DNA from 3 places in the Piscibacillus salipiscarius genome. Region 2 is predicted to be linked to each of the others. Evidence: riboswitches for the same ligand, from Rfam matches in the RefSeq annotation. Region 2 holds a riboswitch; each other region holds the start of a gene.
What was found. Region 2 has a riboswitch for cyclic di-GMP ahead of ACFSW4_RS07090 (DUF192 domain-containing protein). Riboswitches for the same ligand answer to the same signal wherever they lie in the genome.
Positions count from the first base shown of each region.

Region 1: another riboswitch for cyclic di-GMP. It lies ahead of ACFSW4_RS09100 (anti-repressor SinI family protein); the one in region 2 lies ahead of ACFSW4_RS07090 (DUF192 domain-containing protein).
Region 3: another riboswitch for cyclic di-GMP. It lies ahead of ACFSW4_RS09410 (anti-repressor SinI family protein); the one in region 2 lies ahead of ACFSW4_RS07090 (DUF192 domain-containing protein).

Region 1 covers NZ_JBHUMZ010000021.1:81,555-88,539, reverse strand. Annotated here, with positions in the region: gene nagA (N-acetylglucosamine-6-phosphate deacetylase) at 1-176, shown strand, start outside; gene nagB (glucosamine-6-phosphate deaminase) at 187-903, shown strand; gene ACFSW4_RS09115 (ABC transporter ATP-binding protein) at 1,075-2,208, opposite strand; gene ACFSW4_RS09110 (PucR family transcriptional regulator) at 2,314-3,171, opposite strand; gene ACFSW4_RS09105 (AI-2E family transporter) at 3,252-4,337, opposite strand; gene ACFSW4_RS09100 (anti-repressor SinI family protein) at 4,484-4,627, opposite strand; cyclic di-GMP riboswitch class I at 4,645-4,727, opposite strand; gene ACFSW4_RS09095 (hypothetical protein) at 4,859-5,341, opposite strand; gene ACFSW4_RS09090 (APC family permease) at 5,706-6,985, shown strand, end outside.
Region 2 covers NZ_JBHUMZ010000019.1:29,472-36,456, forward strand. Annotated here, with positions in the region: gene ACFSW4_RS07050 (type II secretion system F family protein) at 1-190, opposite strand, end outside; gene ACFSW4_RS07055 (CpaF family protein) at 191-1,615, opposite strand; gene ACFSW4_RS07060 (AAA family ATPase) at 1,642-2,430, opposite strand; gene cpaB (Flp pilus assembly protein CpaB) at 2,451-3,161, opposite strand; gene ACFSW4_RS07070 (pilus assembly protein TadG-related protein) at 3,176-4,069, opposite strand; gene ACFSW4_RS07075 (TadE/TadG family type IV pilus assembly protein) at 4,085-4,468, opposite strand; gene ACFSW4_RS07080 (A24 family peptidase) at 4,470-4,979, opposite strand; gene ACFSW4_RS07085 (Flp family type IVb pilin) at 5,013-5,201, opposite strand; gene ACFSW4_RS07090 (DUF192 domain-containing protein) at 5,217-5,567, opposite strand; cyclic di-GMP riboswitch class I at 5,709-5,798, opposite strand; gene ACFSW4_RS07095 (hypothetical protein) at 6,142-6,985, shown strand, end outside.
Region 3 covers NZ_JBHUMZ010000021.1:148,259-155,243, reverse strand. Annotated here, with positions in the region: gene ACFSW4_RS09435 (hypothetical protein) at 1-951, shown strand, start outside; gene ACFSW4_RS09430 (IclR family transcriptional regulator) at 975-1,733, shown strand; gene ACFSW4_RS09425 (hypothetical protein) at 1,830-2,384, opposite strand; gene ACFSW4_RS09420 (hypothetical protein) at 2,801-4,156, opposite strand; gene ACFSW4_RS09415 (Crp/Fnr family transcriptional regulator) at 4,222-4,947, opposite strand; cyclic di-GMP riboswitch class I at 5,048-5,137, shown strand; gene ACFSW4_RS09410 (anti-repressor SinI family protein) at 5,118-5,291, shown strand; gene ACFSW4_RS09405 (nucleoside hydrolase) at 5,374-6,327, shown strand; gene ACFSW4_RS09400 (hypothetical protein) at 6,389-6,910, shown strand.

The DNA of each region.
Region 1 (6,985 bases), on a different contig from region 2:
TTGCAGGTGCGAGTTTTGAAGAATGCATACAAATGGCATCGGTTAATCCCGCTAAGCAGTTAGGAGTTTTTGACCGAAAAGGGAGTATCACCATCGGTAAAGAGGCCGATTTGGTTCTGGTAGATTCTAATTTTAATGTGCAAAAAAACTTCTGCAAGGGTGTTTTGTATGAATAAGGTGAATGAGATGGAGTTTTTAAAAGTTAATAGTTATAAAGAGTTGAGTCAAAAGGCTGCTGATAAAGTTGTGAAGGTGATTCAAGAAAATCCACATGCCGCGTTAGGTCTAGCAACAGGTAGCACGCCAGTTGGATTATATGAAAACTTAGTCCAGGCGTATCAACATGGACAGGTTGATTTTCATAAAGTTAAAACATTTAATTTAGATGAGTATGTCGGGATTCATCAAGACCACCCACAAAGTTATCATCAGTATATGCAAAAACATCTGTTTCAATTTATTAATCTTAAAGACGATCATGTTCACATACCAGACGGTGAAACGGGAGACTTGGAAGAGGAATGTCAGCGATACGAGAGGTTATTAGCTAAAGAAGGTCCTATTGATCTTCAAATTTTAGGGCTAGGTATTAACGGCCATATTGGTTTCAATGAACCTGGAACAGCCTTTGATGCAAGAACTCATGTTGTTAATTTGACTGATTCGACCCGTGAAGCAAATGCGAAATTTTTCGATACGAAGGAGGAAGTTCCAAAACAAGCGATTACCATGGGGATCGGTAACATAATGGAAAGCCGAGAAATTATATTGCTTGCCTTCGGTGAACATAAACAACCAGCTATCAAGCAGTTGATGGAAGGTGAGGTATACGAGGACTTCCCAGCGAGCGCTCTTTTGCAGCACGATCGTGTAAAAGTGATTTATGGAGAGAAGGACAGTTGAATTTGCGTAAATTGAGTTAGGGACCTGGTGAGCGCTATAGCGCTATTTGGGAGAGCGCGAGTGTCGATAGGGGAACCTTGAACCTAAATAAAGAAGCATCCAAACGAATTAGGGAGCACATGAAGACCAATAAAAAAGGAGTTCGTCACCTCAGACGAACTCCTTTCCTGTTTATGCTTCTTGAGTTTCTTCTTGTTCTTGTCGTTGATAGTCAATGCGTTCTTCAGAATCAGCATCAAAGAAGTGAGCTTTGTTCATGTCAACGGCTAGTGTAATCGCTTGGCCAGCATCGACGTTTGAGCGAGCATCCACGCGGGCTGTGAATTCTTGGTCGCCAATTTTAGAATAGAGATAAGACTCTGAGCCCATTAACTCAGCCACTTCTACATCAGCTTTGAACGAAGCACCTTCTGCCGTTTGTAAAAATGCTGGTTCATCATGAAGGTCTTCAGGACGAATGCCGAGAATGACTTCTTTACCAACATAATCTAAATCGCGTAACACCTTCATGCGACCTTCAGGTACAGCGATATCGTGATCTTCAACCGTAATTGAATTTTCATTTAATGTTCCTTTTAAGAAGTTCATGGCAGGTGATCCGATAAATCCGCCAACGAACACATTATTCGGCTTATCGTAAACTTCTTTAGGTGAACCGACTTGCTGGATTACGCCGTCTTTCATAACAACCAGACGAGTTGCCATGGTCATGGCCTCTGTTTGGTCGTGCGTGACATAAATCGTTGTCGTCTGTAGGCGTTTGTGAAGCTTTTGAATCTCAGCACGCATTTGGACACGTAATTTCGCATCTAAGTTTGATAATGGCTCATCCATTAAGAATACTTTAGCATCACGGACGATCGCGCGGCCTAATGCTACACGCTGACGCTGACCACCAGATAAGGCTTTAGGTTTACGGTCAAGCAAGTCTTCAAGTCCTAGAATTTCAGCTGCTCTCTGAACGCGTTCTTTAATTTCCTTTTTATTAACCTTACGAAGTTTTAAACTGAACGCCATGTTATCATAAACGTTCATATGCGGGTACAGTGCATAGTTCTGGAAAACCATCGCAATATCACGGTTTTTCGGTGCCACATCGTTCATTTTGTCATCACCAATATAAAATTCTCCTGATGTAATTTCCTCAAGTCCTGCGATCATTCGTAGAGTCGTCGATTTACCACAGCCCGAAGGACCGACAAAAACGATAAACTCCTTATCTTGAATATGTAAATTAAAATCTTGTACCGCATGTACATCTTTTTCATAGATTTTATTAATGTTTTCTAAACGTAACTCTGCCATGTCAATTCCCCCAATATAAAAGTGTTAATTTAAGTGTACCTTAGGCGAAATCGCTTTCATATAGAAAGATTGCACAAAAAACTCAGAATTTTTTGTGCATATCTATCATTCTATTAACTGAATCGCTAAGTAAACGTTTAGCATGTCGTTAAAGTTTTTGATATCATGCCCCGTCAGTTCTTGAAATTTATCCAATCGGTACTGAACACTGTTTCGGTGCATATATAATGTTTTCGCTGCAGCGGTCACATTCCCTTGATGTTCAATGACGGTTTTGATGGTTTTAATTAAGTCTTCGTCATCCGAACTGTTTTGTAAAATCGACTGGCCAAAATATTCACGTTCCCCAAATGTGTATTTTTCAGGAAGAAGAAGGATTAGAGCATCTCCTTGTTTGACTAATCGTTTAGACGTTTTAGTAAATACCTTATCAGCCGTATCAATAAACCACTTATAAAATTCAGGCGTTTTTTCATCTACTTTAAGTGGGTTACTTATCATTAACCTCAAATTCAAATCTAAATCGTCACTCATCACGTCGATAATTTCTTCAAAGGGAATTGGCTCATAATCACCACATAATGATTCAAGCAACACAAGCAAATTAGGTTTCTCCCACAGAAATAAAACTGACTTATTTAAGAGTAAAGAAATGGACTCTTTGAGTGTGTCCTGCTGTTCAGAATTATTTTGTATTTGCATGATGGTTAGGCGAATGTTTTGTCCCTGGATAGGTCGCTCAGAGCTAAGTCCATTAAGAAAGTCCAGCCAGTTTTTTTCTTCATTAGTATGTATAAGTTCATGATCCGCAAAGGCTTTTATAATCTGTTTATAATCATAAGTTAAGTCTTTTTCCGGTATAGCATAAAGCTGCCCCTGTATACGAAAGGTAAAAGAATGTTTAGGCTCAGAATGAACTCGTTTTAAATTAGGAAACAACTCTACTAATTTTTGAAAATCCATCAAACGTTCTCCTTTAATCAGTCTTTAAAGCTATTATATCAGACAAGTCAGTAAAAAAGGCTGCCTCAATTGAGACAACCTTAATCAAACATCTCTTTATTTCGTAGTTTAATAATGCGGTAAATGTGACTGACAATAACTTTACCGACTGCATAAGTTGGTACCGCGATAATCATTGCTACAACTCCGCCGAATTTACCAGCAAATAATAGTAAGAAAATAATCGTAATAGGGTGGACGTTTAATTTTTTACCCATGACTTGTGGTGATATTAAATTACTTTCAATTTGCTGAACGACAACGGCTACGATGACTACTAACAGTGCTTGAAGTGGTGATTCAAATAAACCGACAATAACGCCTGGTGCTGTTCCAATCCATGGACCGATAAATGGAATAAAGTTTGTAAATAAGGCAATAAATGCTAGAATTAACGCGAATTTTAAATCGATAATCAAGTAGCCAATATAGATCAGTATCCCAACACAGAAACTAACAATAATCTGGCCCTGAATGTAATTACTTAACGCATCATCCATCTCATCTAGAATCTCGCCTACTTCATACTTATATTTCTTCGGTAAAAAGCTGATGATTCTCTTTGGTAAACGCTCACCGTCTTTAAGTAAATAAAACAATACAAAAGGTACAACAATTAGAACAATAATGGCACTAGCAACGACACCTAAATAGGTCGTGATGTTTCCAGCTAAATTAGAAGCAATATCTGTTAAGTTGGTTTCTAAACTCCTTAACCATTCGGTGATGGCTTGTTGGTCAGGAGAAATTCGATTAAACCATTCACTGTTTTGCACAGATAGTAAAAATTGATTGGCTTCATCAATAAATGTGGGCACCTGTTCAGCAAAATTTTCAATTTGTTTTTGAAGTTCAGGATAAACTAACATGACTAAGCCAACTAATAAACCAATCCCTGTTAAAAATACAATTAACACCGCAACCGGCCGCGGCATTTTATTATCTAGTACATCGACAATGGGTCTTGTTAAATAATATAAAATCCCTGCAATAATTAATGGTGTAAAAATTGTTTGAGCTAAAACGAATAGGGGGGAGAAGATAAACTGTATCTTTGTCGATAGAAAGATGATTACCATAATGATGATGACAGCATAACCGATTCGGAACCATTTTCCATTAGGCACGTATTTCACCAACTCTCTAAAATGTATAGTCATATTGTAATATAGTAAAATTTGCTAGTCTACTTATTTATGGTTCTAGTATTTCCAAAATAATAGTCTCTAAACATAAAGATACCGTGAACTCACTGTCCACGGCCGTTTGTAAGTTATATACTTGGTCGTTCAACATCAATGAATTTTCTTATTTCTCTTTTACTAATACCCATTTCTTTTGCTTTTTTCATTAGTAGTACCCATTCTCGATCCAGTTGTTTTTCTGTAGCTTTTTGGTAATGCGTCATAGTGACCATTTTCCTCCCCCAACAGATGAGGCAGCTGTGCTGTCTTAGGTTTCCCCTTAGACCACTCGCTTTGCGTCCCTTTTTTTCAAAAGGTTTGCCTTTAAACTGCATCGACTTTATCTTAATTTAATTGTATAAGCTTTACTAGGAAAATGTTACCCCTTTTTCATCTAAAAATTCCGAGACTTTTTTACTAAATTTTCAATTAATTTTAATGTTAAAGTATTTTCTTGTCGAAAATTAAAATTTTCTGCCTTCCATCCAAGCACTTGCTTCTTTTACAAGTTCATTTTTAAGGTCTGTTTTTGTACTTTTATATTTTCGCTCCAGCTTTACAACTGATGCTTTGGAATACCCATAACGATCTAGCTCTTGCTCAAACGCCTCAAATAATTCCTCAAACTTCTGATCGATATCATTTTCCAGTTCCGTTGCTTTTTGTTCATATTTAATAGCCATTGCTCCAAGCTTGAGTGGGTTTGGGTCTTCTTCAAGTTCAGATAGTACGTTTTCTTTAATTTGCTCAACTTCGGTTATGGTTTCTTGTTTTAATTCTTCATAGCTCGTTTCATACTTGTTAATAATGTCATCTTCATCGGGTTGGGTTGTCTGGTTTGTTGGGGTTCTAGGTAACACATCGTCTGTCCAAGTATAGGACTCTTTATCTTGATTCGTCTCAGATTGTTTCTCAGAAGTGAAATTATAGTCTAATATACGATCCACCGTGTTGACACCATTAATAACAAAATAAATGATTAAGATACTTAAAATCAGGAGAAATTTACGCATGTCATGCCGTCAGCCTTTCTCTGTACAATAATTCCTTTGTTCTTATTTCATCTTCGTCAAAAAAAATATGATTTATACGGTACATTTCGGGGAAAATAAACAATGATGTGACAGATTTGGACAAAATGAAGCAAAAACCGTTTTATGGTAACCTCTCAATAACTGAGGACCTTATTAGAGCGTAAATGCTATTTCATGGTGCGTTTTAGTTGTCCAAACCTGTTTTTTATATGATGAACCGTAGTGGTAAAATAGCGGTTATAGTTGTGAAAAAACTAAATATAAAGGGGTTTTAAAATTGAGTTCTGGAAATGGACTGGAGAGAAAGAAACTAAGTAAGACACTCAAACCACATTGGGTATGGGCCATAGCATTAGGTTCATCAATTGGTTGGGGGTCATTTGTACTACCTGCTGATTGGATGGCTGGTGCTGGGCCATTAGGCGTTATTTTAGGATTGAGTATTGGCGCTGTATTAATGGCTATTATTGCAATCAGTTATGGAGTGCTGATCAGGAATTACCCGGTTTCAGGCGGGGAATTTGCTTATGCATTTTTAAGCTTAAACCGTGTACACGCTTATATTAGTGGTTGGTTCTTAACGTTAGGGTACATATGTATTGTGGCGTTAAACGCGACAGCTTTTGCATTGATGCTTAAATTCGTTTTCCCTGATTTCATTCAAAATATGAAGATTTATACTGTTGCAGGCTGGGATGTTTATTTTACTGAAATTATTATAGTTACTTTATTAGTTGCATTTTTCACTTATCTAAATATTAAAGGATCAGGATTATCTGGTCGCATGCAATTTATATTTGTTATGATTTTAATCTTGGGAGTATTTTCATTAACAGGCTTTATGACGACGAATAGCGGGGCGTCATTTAGTAACATGAATCCTGTATTTAGCCCAGAAGTATCACCGCTAGCAGCAATCTTAACCATTGTTGCGATTGCACCATTTGCTTATGTCGGGTTTGATAACGTACCACAAGCTGCAGAAGAGTTCAAATTCTCAGCACGAAAAGCGTTAACGTTAATTATGATGGCATTATTATTTGCTGCGATTATCTATTCATTTATGATCATCACAACAGCTGTCGCAGCTCCTTGGCAGGATACGTCATCTGCAGGTCTTCAGTGGGGAACAGGTACTGTCGTTCAAGACGTATTAGGAACTGGCGGATTAGTTATTTTAGTAGTCGCTTTATCTATGGGGATCTTCACAGGCTTAAACGGATTTTTAATTTCAGCAAGCCGTGTATTATTCGCTATGGCAAGAGGTAAAGTGCTACCGAACGCCTTTTCTAAATTGCATTCTAAGCATAATACACCATACTTTGCGATTATTTTCGCTGCCATTGTTGCAATCCTTGCTCCATGGTTTGGTCGTGAAGTACTAGGTTGGATTGTTAATATGTCTTCTCTAGGTGTATCCATTGCTTATTTCTATACTTGTTATACAGCATATAGCTTACTTAAGTGGAATGATCAAGGAAGTGAGTTTGATGAAACACTTCACATCGTTTCACCAGGTAAAAAATTTATCGCTATTTTAGGAATGGTATCAAGTGT
Region 2 (6,985 bases):
GGTTAAAATTAACCGCCATTTTGACTTTCTTTTTATGTTCGTCTGGTGGAGCTGGTTCTTCATCGTACAAATACTGCTTCATTCGCTCCTTCATCCGGCGATCTTTATAGAAAAATTTAGTTAATAGTGCAAGGAAAAACAACGTAGAAGTGAGCAACACACCGAGCCACATTAGTAAATTGATGCTCATTTAGCTCCACTCCTCTTCCTTTACAAACACATTTGTTGGAATATGAATATTCGCTTGTTCAAATCGGTCGATAAACTTAGGTCTAACCCCCGTTGGAACAAGCGCTCCTTGAATCTTCCCGTTAGAATCTATTCCTGTCTGTTCAAACTCAAATATATCCTGAAGGACAATGACGTCCCCTTCCATTCCTTGTACTTCCGTAATTTTCACGATTTTACGCGATCCGTCTTTTAATCTTGATTGCTGAATGATAAGGTCAATAGCACCTGAGATCTGATCGCGAATCGCCTTTATCGGGAGCTCTACTCCTGCAAGTAACACCATTGTCTCTAAACGAGATAACATATCGCGAGGACTATTCGAGTGGCCTGTCGCAAGCGAGCCATCGTGCCCTGTATTCATGGCTTGTAACATATCTAGCGCCTCTGCACCACGCACCTCACCAATCACTATGCGGTCAGGTCTCATACGAAGGGAGTTACGTACCAAATCCCTTATACTAATGGCCCCTTGACCTTCTAAGTTGGGTGGCCTAGATTCAAGCGACACGACATGATCCTGCCCGAGCTGTAGTTCAGCTGCATCCTCAATGGTTACGATCCGTTCATCATTCGGAATAAAATTCGATAAAACATTTAGTGTAGTCGTTTTACCAGAGCCGGTTCCGCCACTGACAAAAACATTCAACCTTGCTTTAACACAAGCATCTATAAACGTTGCCATTTCATGGGTTAACGTTCCAAAACTCACTAAATCGTTTATCGTAAAAGGGTCCGCAGCAAACTTACGAATCGTTAAGGTAGGTCCATTTAATGCGAGCGGTGGAATAATCGCATTTACACGCGAGCCATCTGGAAGTCTAGCATCTACCATTGGACTACTTTCGTCAATTCGCCTTCCTAACGGAGCGACAATTTTTTCAATGACATGAAGTACATGCTCATCATCACGAAAAGATAAATCTGTTAGCTCTAATCTGCCTTTGCGCTCACAATAGATTTGATCAGGTCCATTCACCATGACTTCCGAAACATCTTCATCCTCTAATAAAGGATTAATGGAACCATATCCCGTTAAGTCATTAACCAGCTCCTCAACGACTCGTTTTCTGTCAACGGTTCGATAATCATCTTTCTCCTTGATTAATTCGACGGCCAGTTCTTCAACAACAGGCACAATCTCTTCTTTTGGCTGATCACCTTTTATTTCTTTTAAGATCTCTTTATGTAATGTTTGTTTGAATGCCCGGTCTTTTTCATCTAATACTGGACGAGCCTTCACAACCTGCTTTGGCTTCATTTCTTGTTTAGTTTTGTCAGATGATTGTGGCTGTGCTTCATCTTTCGAAACAGAACCTTCCTGATGAACAGCTTTATTGGGTTGTTGTGGCTGCTCTTGATTTTTTAAACGTTCTAATAAACTCATATCAAAGCCCCCAGTGAACTTCTATATTAGAAAAACATTCTGGAGATTAATGAATGTTTCTTTTTACTTGGTTTTGATTCCACTTGATCATCAACAATGGATTGAGCTAACTTAAAAATCTTTTTAGCTAAATCTGATTTTGAATGACTGATGACTGCCGGATCTCCTAAATTCAGTGACTGCATCGCAACTTTATTGTTATTAGGTATGTCATGGAGTTTATCAGCTCTTAGCATACCTGGTATTTCTTCGGCTTTTATCAAACTATCAAGCCCATGCCGATTAAGAAGCACGTCAAGCTTTTCGTTCATTTGAAGCTGATGAATGGTCTCAATTAACCTTTTCGTATTTTTTAACGATGCTACCTCAGGTGTTGTCACTGCCAAAATCTGATCAGCAACATCCATAAAATCTATAGCCGAATCATCTATTCCATGTCCACCATCAATGACAATGTAGTCAAATCGTTCTTTAAGCAAATTAAGTGTGTTCTTAATAAACTCACCATCGATTAACTCAGCGTACTCTGGCCGCTCCGGAGCAGATAAAACGTATACGCCGCTTTTATGTTCTACTAAATAATTAGTGATATTGTGTGAATCTAAGCGATCTTGTTCATCTAATAGGTCTTTCATTGTTAAAGTTGGTTGAAGGTCCATAGCCATCCCCACATCTCCAAATTGGAGATCGCCATCAATCAGTACAACGTCCTTATTTTTCTTGCTTAATGCGATTGCTAAATTTACAGCTAAAAATGTTTTCCCTACGCCGCCTTTGCCACTGCATAGAGTTATGATTTGAATCATATCTGCCATGTTTCTCCTCCCCAATAACCTTACTCTTCGCCTTCTGTTATTTTAGAATGAAGCGTTAAATGAATCGCACCCTGTTCAGCTGCATTGACCAAGGCAACTGAATCATCAGGCATTAGCTCTAAAGTCACCTGACTATACTCTGCCACTTCGGTTCCATCATCTAGCGTCGTCATTCGTTTCCCAACAGACAACACACGAATATTTTCTAGTAGTAAAACAGATTCCATTTGATCAAGAAGATTCTTAGATTCCCCATTTAATTTCTTATTTTTTGTCTCATCTTTAGTTTCATATGTAAAAATAACATCGACGTAATCTTCTGGTTGAATCAAATTCGAAACAGACCTCACAATATCTACACCAATAGAGACAGCCCGGTGCCCGTCTGTTACTTTTCGGGATACCCGTGCCTTCTCTTCCTGACTAGATTTTAGCCGATGAGATAACAAAAGCTCACCCGTCACCATATCGGCTGTCGCAAACTTTCCTTTAACTTCTTCTAAGGATTTGATTGCGGACGGATGAACCTGATCTTTTGGTAGCGTTTGAAATTGTAGGTCCTCTTCTGTTATTTTTTGATTTTCTTCAATATCCTGCGCTAGAGTAACGACATCAACCATTGGTGCTTCCTCAGTTGGTTCTGGCGTCTCAGATTGACTTGAATAGAAAAAAATGGCTGTTGTAAAAACTCCCATTAAAATCGCTAATAAAAATAATAATTTCGATTGCATTAAACTCACCTTACCTACTCTGTCAGACGTACGATGAATGCCCCACGTTCTGCTGCTTCATCTAGTTCAAAGCCTTGACCCGTTCGCTTAATAAACTCACCTTTAATCTCTTTTTCATTCCCATCCATCGGTTCTGTTAAATAAAAGTAAGCGAAACCTCTGATTTCTACTTCCTTCATTTGATTTTGGTCATGATTATGAGGTTTGTAAACGGGTATAAGTAACACTCTTGGACAATCTCGCTCATACATGTTGTCACAACTATTAATTAAAATATCTGTTGCGTTCTTCGTTTTACCGGCAATATTACCTGTCTCTGTTTCGACAATATCACCAACTTTTAATTCTTGATCAAAACCGTGAATTAACGTTTGTTCGTAGGTTTTAGCCCCGCCCCCTGCGAGTGCTAAAACACCGAAGTTACCTGTGTCGACTTCTTCTTCATCCACTTTCAAGGTGTATTCTTGCCCATACACAAGTTCAATGGACTCATCAATTCCAAGCGGAGCTGCCCCCATTGCCCGGCCCATTACACCAATTCTCGCTGTAGCTTTAACGTTTATATCTACGTTGTCGATTCCAAATAACTTCATGAACGTAAGCTCTGTTGGTTTCGTTAATCGAACTGTAACACGCTTATCTTTTACTACCACTGTATCTTGTAACGAACTTAGTTCTTCGTGATGTGTCAACGTCTCCTCGACAATTCCTTCTACAACCGTTTCATCTCTTGTCAGCTCTTGTCCTCCCGATAATGCAGCTGCATTTGCCGCCTTCTGGAGATGAGCATGTGTTGAATATAAAAGGCCACCATCGACAACGAGTCCAGTTAGCGCAAGCAATCCTGTAAACGCTAAGGCGACTAATAACGTGGCGCCACCTTTTTCACTTTTCCAAAACTGAAACATTTCGCCGCCTCCTCATCACTCAACCCTAATCGTTGAGTCGGCTGTTAGTTCTATAGAATCTCCAAACACCTCTTCGGCAAATGGTGTAATGGGTTCAACTGGATACGTTAAGGTGACCGTTACATACTCACCAGACTGCCGCTCAGCTTCTGCTGGAGTAACGGTGATCGTAAGTAAATCAGTATCTCCTGTTTCAAAATGCCCCTTCGCAAAATCAATAATTTCTTCATCTGTATAGCCAAAACCGCCAAGTCTGACTGATTCTTGAGCAGTGAAATGGAGGCCCGAATAAGAATACATCATCCTGCCGACATCAAATATGCCGACTAACATTAATATTAACAATGGGATGATCAGAGAAAACTCTACAATAGACTGACCATTTTCATTGCGCAACATATTACATCACCACTCCATTCAATAAGAACGATAAACAAGCGCCACCGACAATTGCGACCCCATATGGAAAAGTTCTTTTCATGGAGTCACGATCTGGCATCAATAATTGAATTCCATATCTCATGCTAGAAAGGGCGTAATAGAGTTTTTTAAAGATTCCTTTTTGAAACAAAATAATTGCAATGCCAATGATTCCTCCAATAAGCGCCATATAAAAAGCCGTAAGTAGCACAAATCCAGGACCTTTTATAGCACCAATAACCGCGAGTAACTTTACATCACCAGCACCCATTCCACCCATCAGATATGGAATTAATAGAAGCCCAAATCCTAAGAAAAAACCTAGGAAAAAGCTTTTCACACCATCAATTCCAAATAACAAAGGTTGCAGGAGGAGAGCAAGGAAGAACGCCGGAAATAATACTTTGTTGTAAATTTTCCTGTGCTTAAGATCAGTGATAAGACAAATAAATAAGACCGTAAATAATAGTAGATTTAATATCCATTCCATTGCTCGGGGCCTCCTTTCCTTTAAATTTAATCATTAGGTAGTAGGTTCTGTTGGCTTTGTTTGGAAGCTAGTAATAACATCATTAAATACTTTCATAATTTCTTCACCAAATGTAACTAATACTCCAACAACTCCAACAGCAATAACACCTAATACTAAGGCATACTCTGCCATACCTTGTCCTTCTTCTTCGCGAATCATATTTAAGAAAAGTTCTTTCATTACAACTCTCTCCTTTTAATTTTTATTTTCTATTTCTAAATAGTGACCGATTTGAATATTGGTACGCGACACGGTACCAGTGGGGAGTTCTAGTACCGAGTGCGCACCTTTTTTCCGTCTTCCGAACTTACCTGGAGGTAGATTTTCGTCGATATCGACTACGACTAAATCTTTCGTTAAATACACAACATCAATGGGGTAACGCATAAAATGTGTGTGTACCGATTGACAGGGTAAAATATGCAACCCGCAACCTGAGGCTAGCTCATCTGTAAACATTAATCCTTTAAGTCTTTTACTAAATGAGTAAGCTGGTCTAATATGACGTGCCACTTCTGCATCTGTACTCAGGTTGCGTAGGATCACGTTTGTCACCTCCATCCAAATTAAATTACCCCGCCATTACCGAATGACGGGGTTCATTGTAAGGTAGGAGCAATGGATGACCTACATAACCGGTCACTTGTTAAATAGGACGCCCATACTGCTAACTTACATCCCTGATCTTTCGGTAGCTGGCTGGCATTGTGCTCAAAATGCACAGAAGCCCCTGTAGCTTTGCGTCACTGGTTTTCACCAGTTTTGCCTTTATCGAGATTAGGTCATTTTAGATTTCTGACTAATCTCTTAACGACATATTAATTCATAACGAGATTCATAGAAATCCGTCAAATAAACTATAAAATTGTCGATTCACTTCCAATTTATGATTGGTCCTAGATTTTATTTGGGACTATATGTTATGTCTTTTTCCAGTCAGAATGTCGTAATTTGTCGAATGATGGTAATTATAGTTATTACATTAGGTCATAATACCTCAGCTTTATTATTACGAAATTTTTTCATTTTTTTGTCGGTTATTTTACAAAATAGTTCAAAAGTATTACTTATAAATGTAAAAAGTGTTATTCTCAGCAACTAATTGAAGTAGGAAGATAGGATGGATTTTGTTAAGATTAGGAGGGATAATGCTTTAAGAAAGCGTGATATCATGAACCGATTATTATTTTATCTATATACAAGCTATGCACTACTATTTATCTTAAATCTATTCATTGCTTGGGATGGGATCTTAACGATTCAAGGGGTTATTGGTGTATTGGCTTTAATCTTTTCTATTAGAGGGGCGAACCGTACCTACCAATCTATTGGAATCGTTTTTTTAATTATTGCTCTTGCTCTCATGGTTACATATGACCTGCCATTTCAAGATCTAGCAACTTATTTTACTTCAATGGCATTACTATTAACATTATTATATTTTATTCCGTTCATTAACCATTACATGATCGTTGGAGGTTATGAACAGTCACTTTTTAATTTACTTCAAAAAAATACACCTAATTTAGGGAAGTTTTATGTAAAGTCATACCTGACAAGTTATACATTAACCTTATTTATTTTTATTTCAACCATTCCATTAGTTTATTCGCTGGTTAAAGAGAAGACTGCGCATTTATCCAGTCAGGTGACCCACCAATTTGCAACGCGAGCTATTTTAAGGCCCTTTGCAGCAGCTAATACGTGGAGTCCTATTGAAGTCTACATCGCAATGGTTGTCGCCTTTACAGGTTCATCTTACTTAATCTTACTGCCCGTTTTATTTGCATTTTCAATCACTATGCTGCTGATTGATGCATCACTCGGCTATATGAAGTTCAAGCACATCACATTTGATGGGCCTGATGAAGACCAAGAAGACCTGCATGTGAATAGACGCCACCTTACATCACTTGCTGGATTTTTGATTTTATTTATTTTAGTAGCAGCGGGAGTGCATTTAT
Region 3 (6,985 bases), on a different contig from region 2:
AGTGTGTTTTTGTTAGTATTCATACTGTCTCCTATACTAAATATGGGCTCCTTACGTATTGTTCATAGTTTTATATATGATTTGAAAATTCCTAACCGATTACTGTCAAAGGCTTATTATAACGGGTTTACACCTGCAATCTTATGGTCTCCTTTTTATGCATCAGTTGGGATTGTCTTAGTTACAGCTGATTTGTCATTTCAATCATATTTACCGATTGGTTTAAGTTTTGCAACAATCCAAGTACTGTTGGCATGGATGTTGTTTAAAGGTTTTTCAGCCAATGTTAATTCTAGTAAAATAAAAATAAACGGAGCATTTTGGCTGTTTGTTTTATATGTCTTCATTATTTTATTATTACTTGTTGGACTTGAATTATTGACAGGATGGTCGATGTTACTATTAGTAAGTATTTTATGTCTATCAGTTCCGCTTATATATCAGTTAATAAGGTTTAATAGTCAAGAGTTTCTTTCAGAAATTAAAGCGTATTCGAGACAGGTTAAATCTTTTTCAAGTATGGAAGTCGCATTGTTTCTAAGCGCTGGTTTATTTGGCAGTGCACTCCTCCATACACCAATTGATGATCTGTTAAGAAATGCGATTTTGTGGTCATCAGAAAAGTCATTGGTTATCTTGTTTTTATTTATTATTTTATTTGTAACAGTCTTAGCAATGGTTGGCATACACCAAATCGTTAGTGTGCCAATTGTGTTAACTGTTCTCTTAAGCTTAGATCTTCAAATGAGTATGATGAGTGCCGCGTTTATGTGTATTTTTACTTGGATGTTGTCGGCCTCGATTAGTCCTTTGAACGCTTTAAATATCATTATTAGTTCATGTGTTCGAACAAATGGTATTAGAGTGGCCTATCAGTGGAACGGTTTATATTTTATCACCATCACGTCTGTAGCAATGATTTATGTTTATGTTATAAATGTTATTTATTAGGATTAGAGATTTGAGGGGTATTCATGAGTAAAAGCTTAGTTAAAGCTATTAATCTATTAGATTGTTTTAAGGATCAGCCAACCCTTACGCTAATGGAATTAACCGAAAAATCAGGTCTTCCAAAAACAACGGTCTTTAGATTAGTCAGTTCACTTGAAGAAGCGGGATTAATTATTAAAGATCGAAATGGAAATGTGGAAGTGACCTACCGTCTTGGGTTAAAGCTACTACAGTATGGAAATGTCGTTAAAGAAGGGCTAGAAATTAATAAAATCGCATTACCTCATATGAGGGAACTAAATGACGATTTAGACGAATTGGTCCATTTAACAGTGTCTGAAGGGAATCAGGCAGTTTATGTTGAAACTATTGGTAGTAAAAAGCCTGTTCGTTTAGTCGTAAGAGTGGGGCAGCGCGCGCCTTTATATGCAGGGTCAGCACCTAAAGTTTTATTGGCATACAAAAGTGAAGAAGAGATCGATGATTATTTAAAAGGTGTTGAACTTAAAAAATTAGCACTTAACACGCTTACGGATGAAGAAGAAATTAAAGCAGGCTTAAAGGTGATTTACGAAAGAGGCTATTCTATTAGTCGATCTGAACATTTTAAAGATACGATCGGTTTTTCAGCGCCTATTTTTGATTACAACGGAAAAGTAGTAGCCGCTTTAGGTGTTAGTACACCTATGAGAGAATTGACTGAGCAGGATGAGGATACGATTTTATCAAGCGTCATTGAAAACAGTTTAAAAATATCAAGAGAACTCGGGTATGAGGGGTAAAGGCGATCTTAATAGGATCGTCTTTTTATTGTGCACAAAAAATCCAACAGGTCGTTACCCCGTTGGAGATGTTTAAGGGTAATATTGTGAAGTGAATTATTTGGATAAAGCTTGCTCTATTTTATGACCTAAATCATGGTCGAGGGATAGAAGCGGAGCAATGCGATCGAAGTTGTCAGATTGGTAGAGTTCGGACACTAAGTTACTTTCAACTCCAAATGTTAGTAGCATATAAAGCTCTCTTTTTAATGTTGCGTAGTACCTTTGTTCAGATGGACTCATCCATGCCTCGCAAAAATAATCATAAAGGTAATATTCGCATTTCAGTTGCCTGTTTTTATTTTTAATAATGCCAAGACCGGCACTAAAGGCAGTTGACGTATTAACTGGATGCGAATGAATGCGAAAAAGATGGTTATTGATGCTAAATTCATTGATGATTGGATACAGTGCTTTAAAAGGTTTGCCCGTTTGCATCAGGTGAGCTAACAATACCTCATAGTCCAAACGGATCAATTGAGTGTGGGTTATATTCGCATACTCATAGTACGGGACAAACTCAGAGCCAGTATCCACCATGTGGCTTACATTTACGTAATCCACATTTGGAACGAGTTTACGTTGTGGCTTAAAGCTTTTTAGCATGTCCATGTTTAATACCCACCTCTTTCTAAAAATTTAGACGCCAAACAAGCGAGGGGAGGTTCACCTCCTTTCCAAATATTGTCGAATTTTCAGTTTTAAACGTATTTTAACACGTTTAACCAATTAAGTAAACAGTATATTTAGAAAAATCAGATAATTTGTATTAGACGCGCACGAGCCATCGCGTCATACGTTTAATTCAACGGCAAATGGAAACAAGACTCATGCTTACGCGAACAAAATTCACGCCAATGCGGACAGTTTGATTTAAGATACGGACAGTTGGCGAGGAAATGCGAACAGAAAGTCGCAAGATACGGACAGTTGAGTCGGAGATGCGAACAAAAGTCGTCGTGACGCGAACAGTTCCCCTAGAAAAGCGAACAAAACCCGCTCACGTCCCATCGTGAGCGGGTTAACTTCTACGTCAGATAATATATTCCAACCATTAGTATATAAAAAACACCATATAAAATGATCGTGAATTGCCAGTTCATTTTCAGGCCAACATGGACGGAGTTGGTGCCAGTCAAGTTTCCGACCATTAGGTTTGTTGCGGACAGTGGCGAGATGAGGATCGTGAGCATCCAGCCTGTCAGTAATCCGATACTTAACAGCAAATGATCACCCTCGAACATCGGACTTGAACTCAAAGTGATGGCCAGGGCTGTGTTCGTTATGATCGGGTGCACGCCAATAAATGATAGTAAGTTCACGACAAGGGCTAGGACTGGAATTAATATTAATAGATGGTTAATACCACTTGCCTCAATTAAGTAGATAATCCATTCGCTGGCGCCTGCATCTAATATGGCGACGCCGAATACGCCCGCAGCGATAAACAGGGATAGTTCATTTCCCATTTTAGGAAGCCGGCCCTGAGTATAGTCCACTAATTCTTTTCCGAATTCTTTCGGTGACTGATAAAAGAGTGACCATATAGTAGACACGATGATCGCCATAATTGGGATGATGGTTAATACTGATAAATCCACAAAGTGTTCGATGGTCATCGTGATGACGGTCATACCGATGATGATTAATAAAAGTTCAAATAACTTACGCTTAGCTGTTTCAATAGAAATGTTCTCGTCTGACTCTACGATTTTTATTGGTTCGCTAATCGATCCCATTGTAAAAAGGCCTAAGATGAATCCAGCTAGGGCAAAAGCGAACCCGAACGGGAATAATTCAACCCAAGTCACATTAAAGTAAGTTAAAATGAGAGCGATTGAAATGAAATAAGGCGACCATAAAAAGCTTAGTGAGAACCCTCTTGTCAGCGCTCTGATTCGGGTATCGCGATAATCAATAAACGAAGATGTTTCGGTCAAATGGTACATAATTGGAATCGTACCCAAATTCATAACCGACCCAATACCTAATATCGATATTTTTAAATACGTATAGAGTTGTTTGGATGTTTTAACATAATGATTAAAAATGGCGTTCATGTAGTCTAAGTACTGACCATTTTTAATTGGAAGGGAGATTAATGGAACGAAAAGAAAAATTGCCAGTAACCCTACATTTTCTCTCATCCCGTGAAATAATTTCATGAGCCCGCTTCCGTTTAGTAAAAAGATAACACTTAAAATCAGCAACGTGCTTATAAGTATCATCGGAGTTTTACTTAAATAAGGTATGTAAGACATCACCGTAATCGTCGCAAATAGACTAACCAGAATTGGAAGCAGGTCTGAATCGATAAATTGTGATAATAAATAGGTAAACCCCATTAGTAATGCAAAAAGGGGTCTAATGATGATCCACTTCATGTTGATACGTCCTTTTACTGTTTACTTTCATTATAGGGGTTTGAAAGTACACTGTCATATTTTTGTTAATAGTTTTGATAGAGATCTTGAATGTATTTAGGGTTGGGGTCGTCTTGTACTAGCGAAAAATGCACATCTATTTGTTTGCGCTTAGGAAATTTCACGAGTCCTTCTTCGGCAAGTTCGTTTAAAACAGTAGAGACAGACTCACGGCTTGAACCAATCATGTTGGCAAGTTCCTGCTGGGTGATGGGTAAGGTGATGGTGTAGAACTCTTGGTCATGTGATGGTCTATTGTAACGGTCGTAAATCATTTGAAGCAGGTGAATGACTTTATCCTTGCAGTGATCTAGTGCCATGACTTTAAGGCGTTCTTCCCGTTCTTTTAGCCGATCACTTAATGTTTCTAAAGCTTTGTGCAATAAAATAGGGTATTTGTTTGCGAGTGCCATAAAACTTTCCTCATCAACTGTACAAAAGTGCGTTGGCTCGATCGCTTCTACATAAACATTATCCATATGTAGTGAAAAGGATCTCATTTTACCAAAGGTACTTCCTGGACCTAATAGGCTGCACGTGAACTGTTTTCCTTCGTCGTTAATGGTATACAATCTCACGGAGCCTTCTTTGATAAAACCCAACTCATGCTTGGTGTTGTCAGGCGTTCGTATGACCTCATTACGATTATATCTTGCATGTTTGATGCATCCTATGAGCTCATTGCTCGCAGGAGGTGCGACATGTTCAAGAAATCCGATTTTAGATAAGTACCATAGTTCATCATATTTCATCAAATTCTCCCCCTAAAAATATGACTTAATGTTAAGTACTTAACAGAAGTTTTCGTTATTTTAGAATAGTATATCAATTAGAAGAAAAAAATACCAGTTGTTCTAGAAAAGGCAAACCACTTGAAAGAGTGGGACGCAAAGCTGGTGGTCTAAGGGTCTGGGGGTGGCCTATGATAGCACAGCTGCCTCTGATCATGTGGGGAGGAGTACAAACGGTGTCAGTTCGGGAAAAAAGTGATCAGTTGTTAGACCGAGAGTGGGTGGAATTACTTAAGGAAGCTAGGGAGCTTGGGTTATGCTTGGAGGACGTTAAACAATTCATTGAGCAAAAACGTCAGTTGTAATATTTTCCTGTATAATCTTAACAACATTTCAGGTCACCTTCAATAAGATGAAGTAAAGTTCATTTTTATTGGAGGTTTTTTTGTGGCACAAACTCCTGTTATTATTGATACAGATCCTGGCATAGATGATTTTATGATGTTGTTGGTAGCGCTCATTCATGAAAAATTGGATGTTCAATTAATTACAACTGCCCCTGGAAATTTAGAGCAGAACCAAACATATGAAAATGCACTAAAAATGGTGAGTTACTTAGGTAAGGAGATTGAGGTTGCTCGAGGTTTAAATAAGCCAATTTTTAAGTCACTTGAGACAGCACCAGATTTTCATGGCGAAACAGGTACGGGAAATGTGGTTTTTCCTAAATCTAATTTTCCTGGAAGTATAAGAACAGCGATATCAGCGATGTATGATGTCATCTCTAAATCGGATGTGCCAATTACCATTGTGACGAGCGGGCCGTTAACGAACGTCGGCTTGTTGTTAAGTACCCATCCTGAGTTAAAGTCGAATATTAAAAGGATTTCGATGATGGGCGGTGCGGTGATGGGAGGTAATGTTATTCCGACAGCAGAATTTAATATTTATGCAGACCCTGATGCTGCGGAGTTAGTTTTTAGGTCCGGCGTTCCTGTCATCATGAGTGGCCTTGATGCGACGAGGCAAGCATTTTTAACGGAACCCGAGCTTGAGAACATTCGTGCAATTAATAGTGATTTATCCGATAAGGTCTACCGAATGCTGAAGTTTTACCAGGAAGCATCTATGGGTTCGCCTTTTAATGTGACTTACTTTGAAGATGTAGTCAGGCTCCATGATGTGTGCGCTGCAGCCTATATTATTGACCCGAGTCTATTTAGTGGTAATTTTTATTATGTTACGGTTGAACGTAACTCACCTTTAACCGCAGGTACGACCTTTGTTGATTACTTAGACACATTAGGAAGGCAGCCAAATGCCTACGTACTTCATGATGTGGACCGGGAAAGGTTAGTCGATTTGTTTATCGATTCGATCCGAAGCTATGAACTTGCATAGATGTGAGAATTCTTGTATAATGCCCAATTGTGTGTTTGAGTTTTAAAGAAAGGGGCATTCGATGAGTTTTCCAAGGTTATTAGAGCTTGAAGCTGAACAGACTCAAGAGGAGCGACAAGCTGAACTTGAGAACATGGAGTTCCAAGTTCTTCGAATGCGTGAAAATATAAAGGAAATCTCAAAGAAATATGACATTGTTGGCATTGACCAAACAAAGCAGGATAATTGGGTGATTGTGTTTAAGGATGCTGATGATGAGAAGGGGCAGCTGATGGTCAATGATTGCGCAGGACCATTTAAAGGCCACTGGGATTCCTGTATGCAGCTTGAATTTAAAGATGAACAAACCGTTCATATTGCCGATATAAAAGGGCCTGAGGATCAAGGGTATGGGTCTATTTTAATGAATTATTTAAAAGATTTAGTCAAAGAGTTTAACTATCAATATATTACAGGTGATTTAGTTGAGCGTGATTGGGATCATTTAAATCGTCTGACGTATTTTTATGAAAAGCATAATTTTAACGTCAATGTGGATCCCAATCAGCAAAAAGGCGAAATCATCTGGCATGGAGACCTCTAGAGGGGTCTTTTTTTGTAGAGAAAAAGCGACCGATAATTTTCCAAAACTGATTGATAAAATTCTAAAAGTGACCGA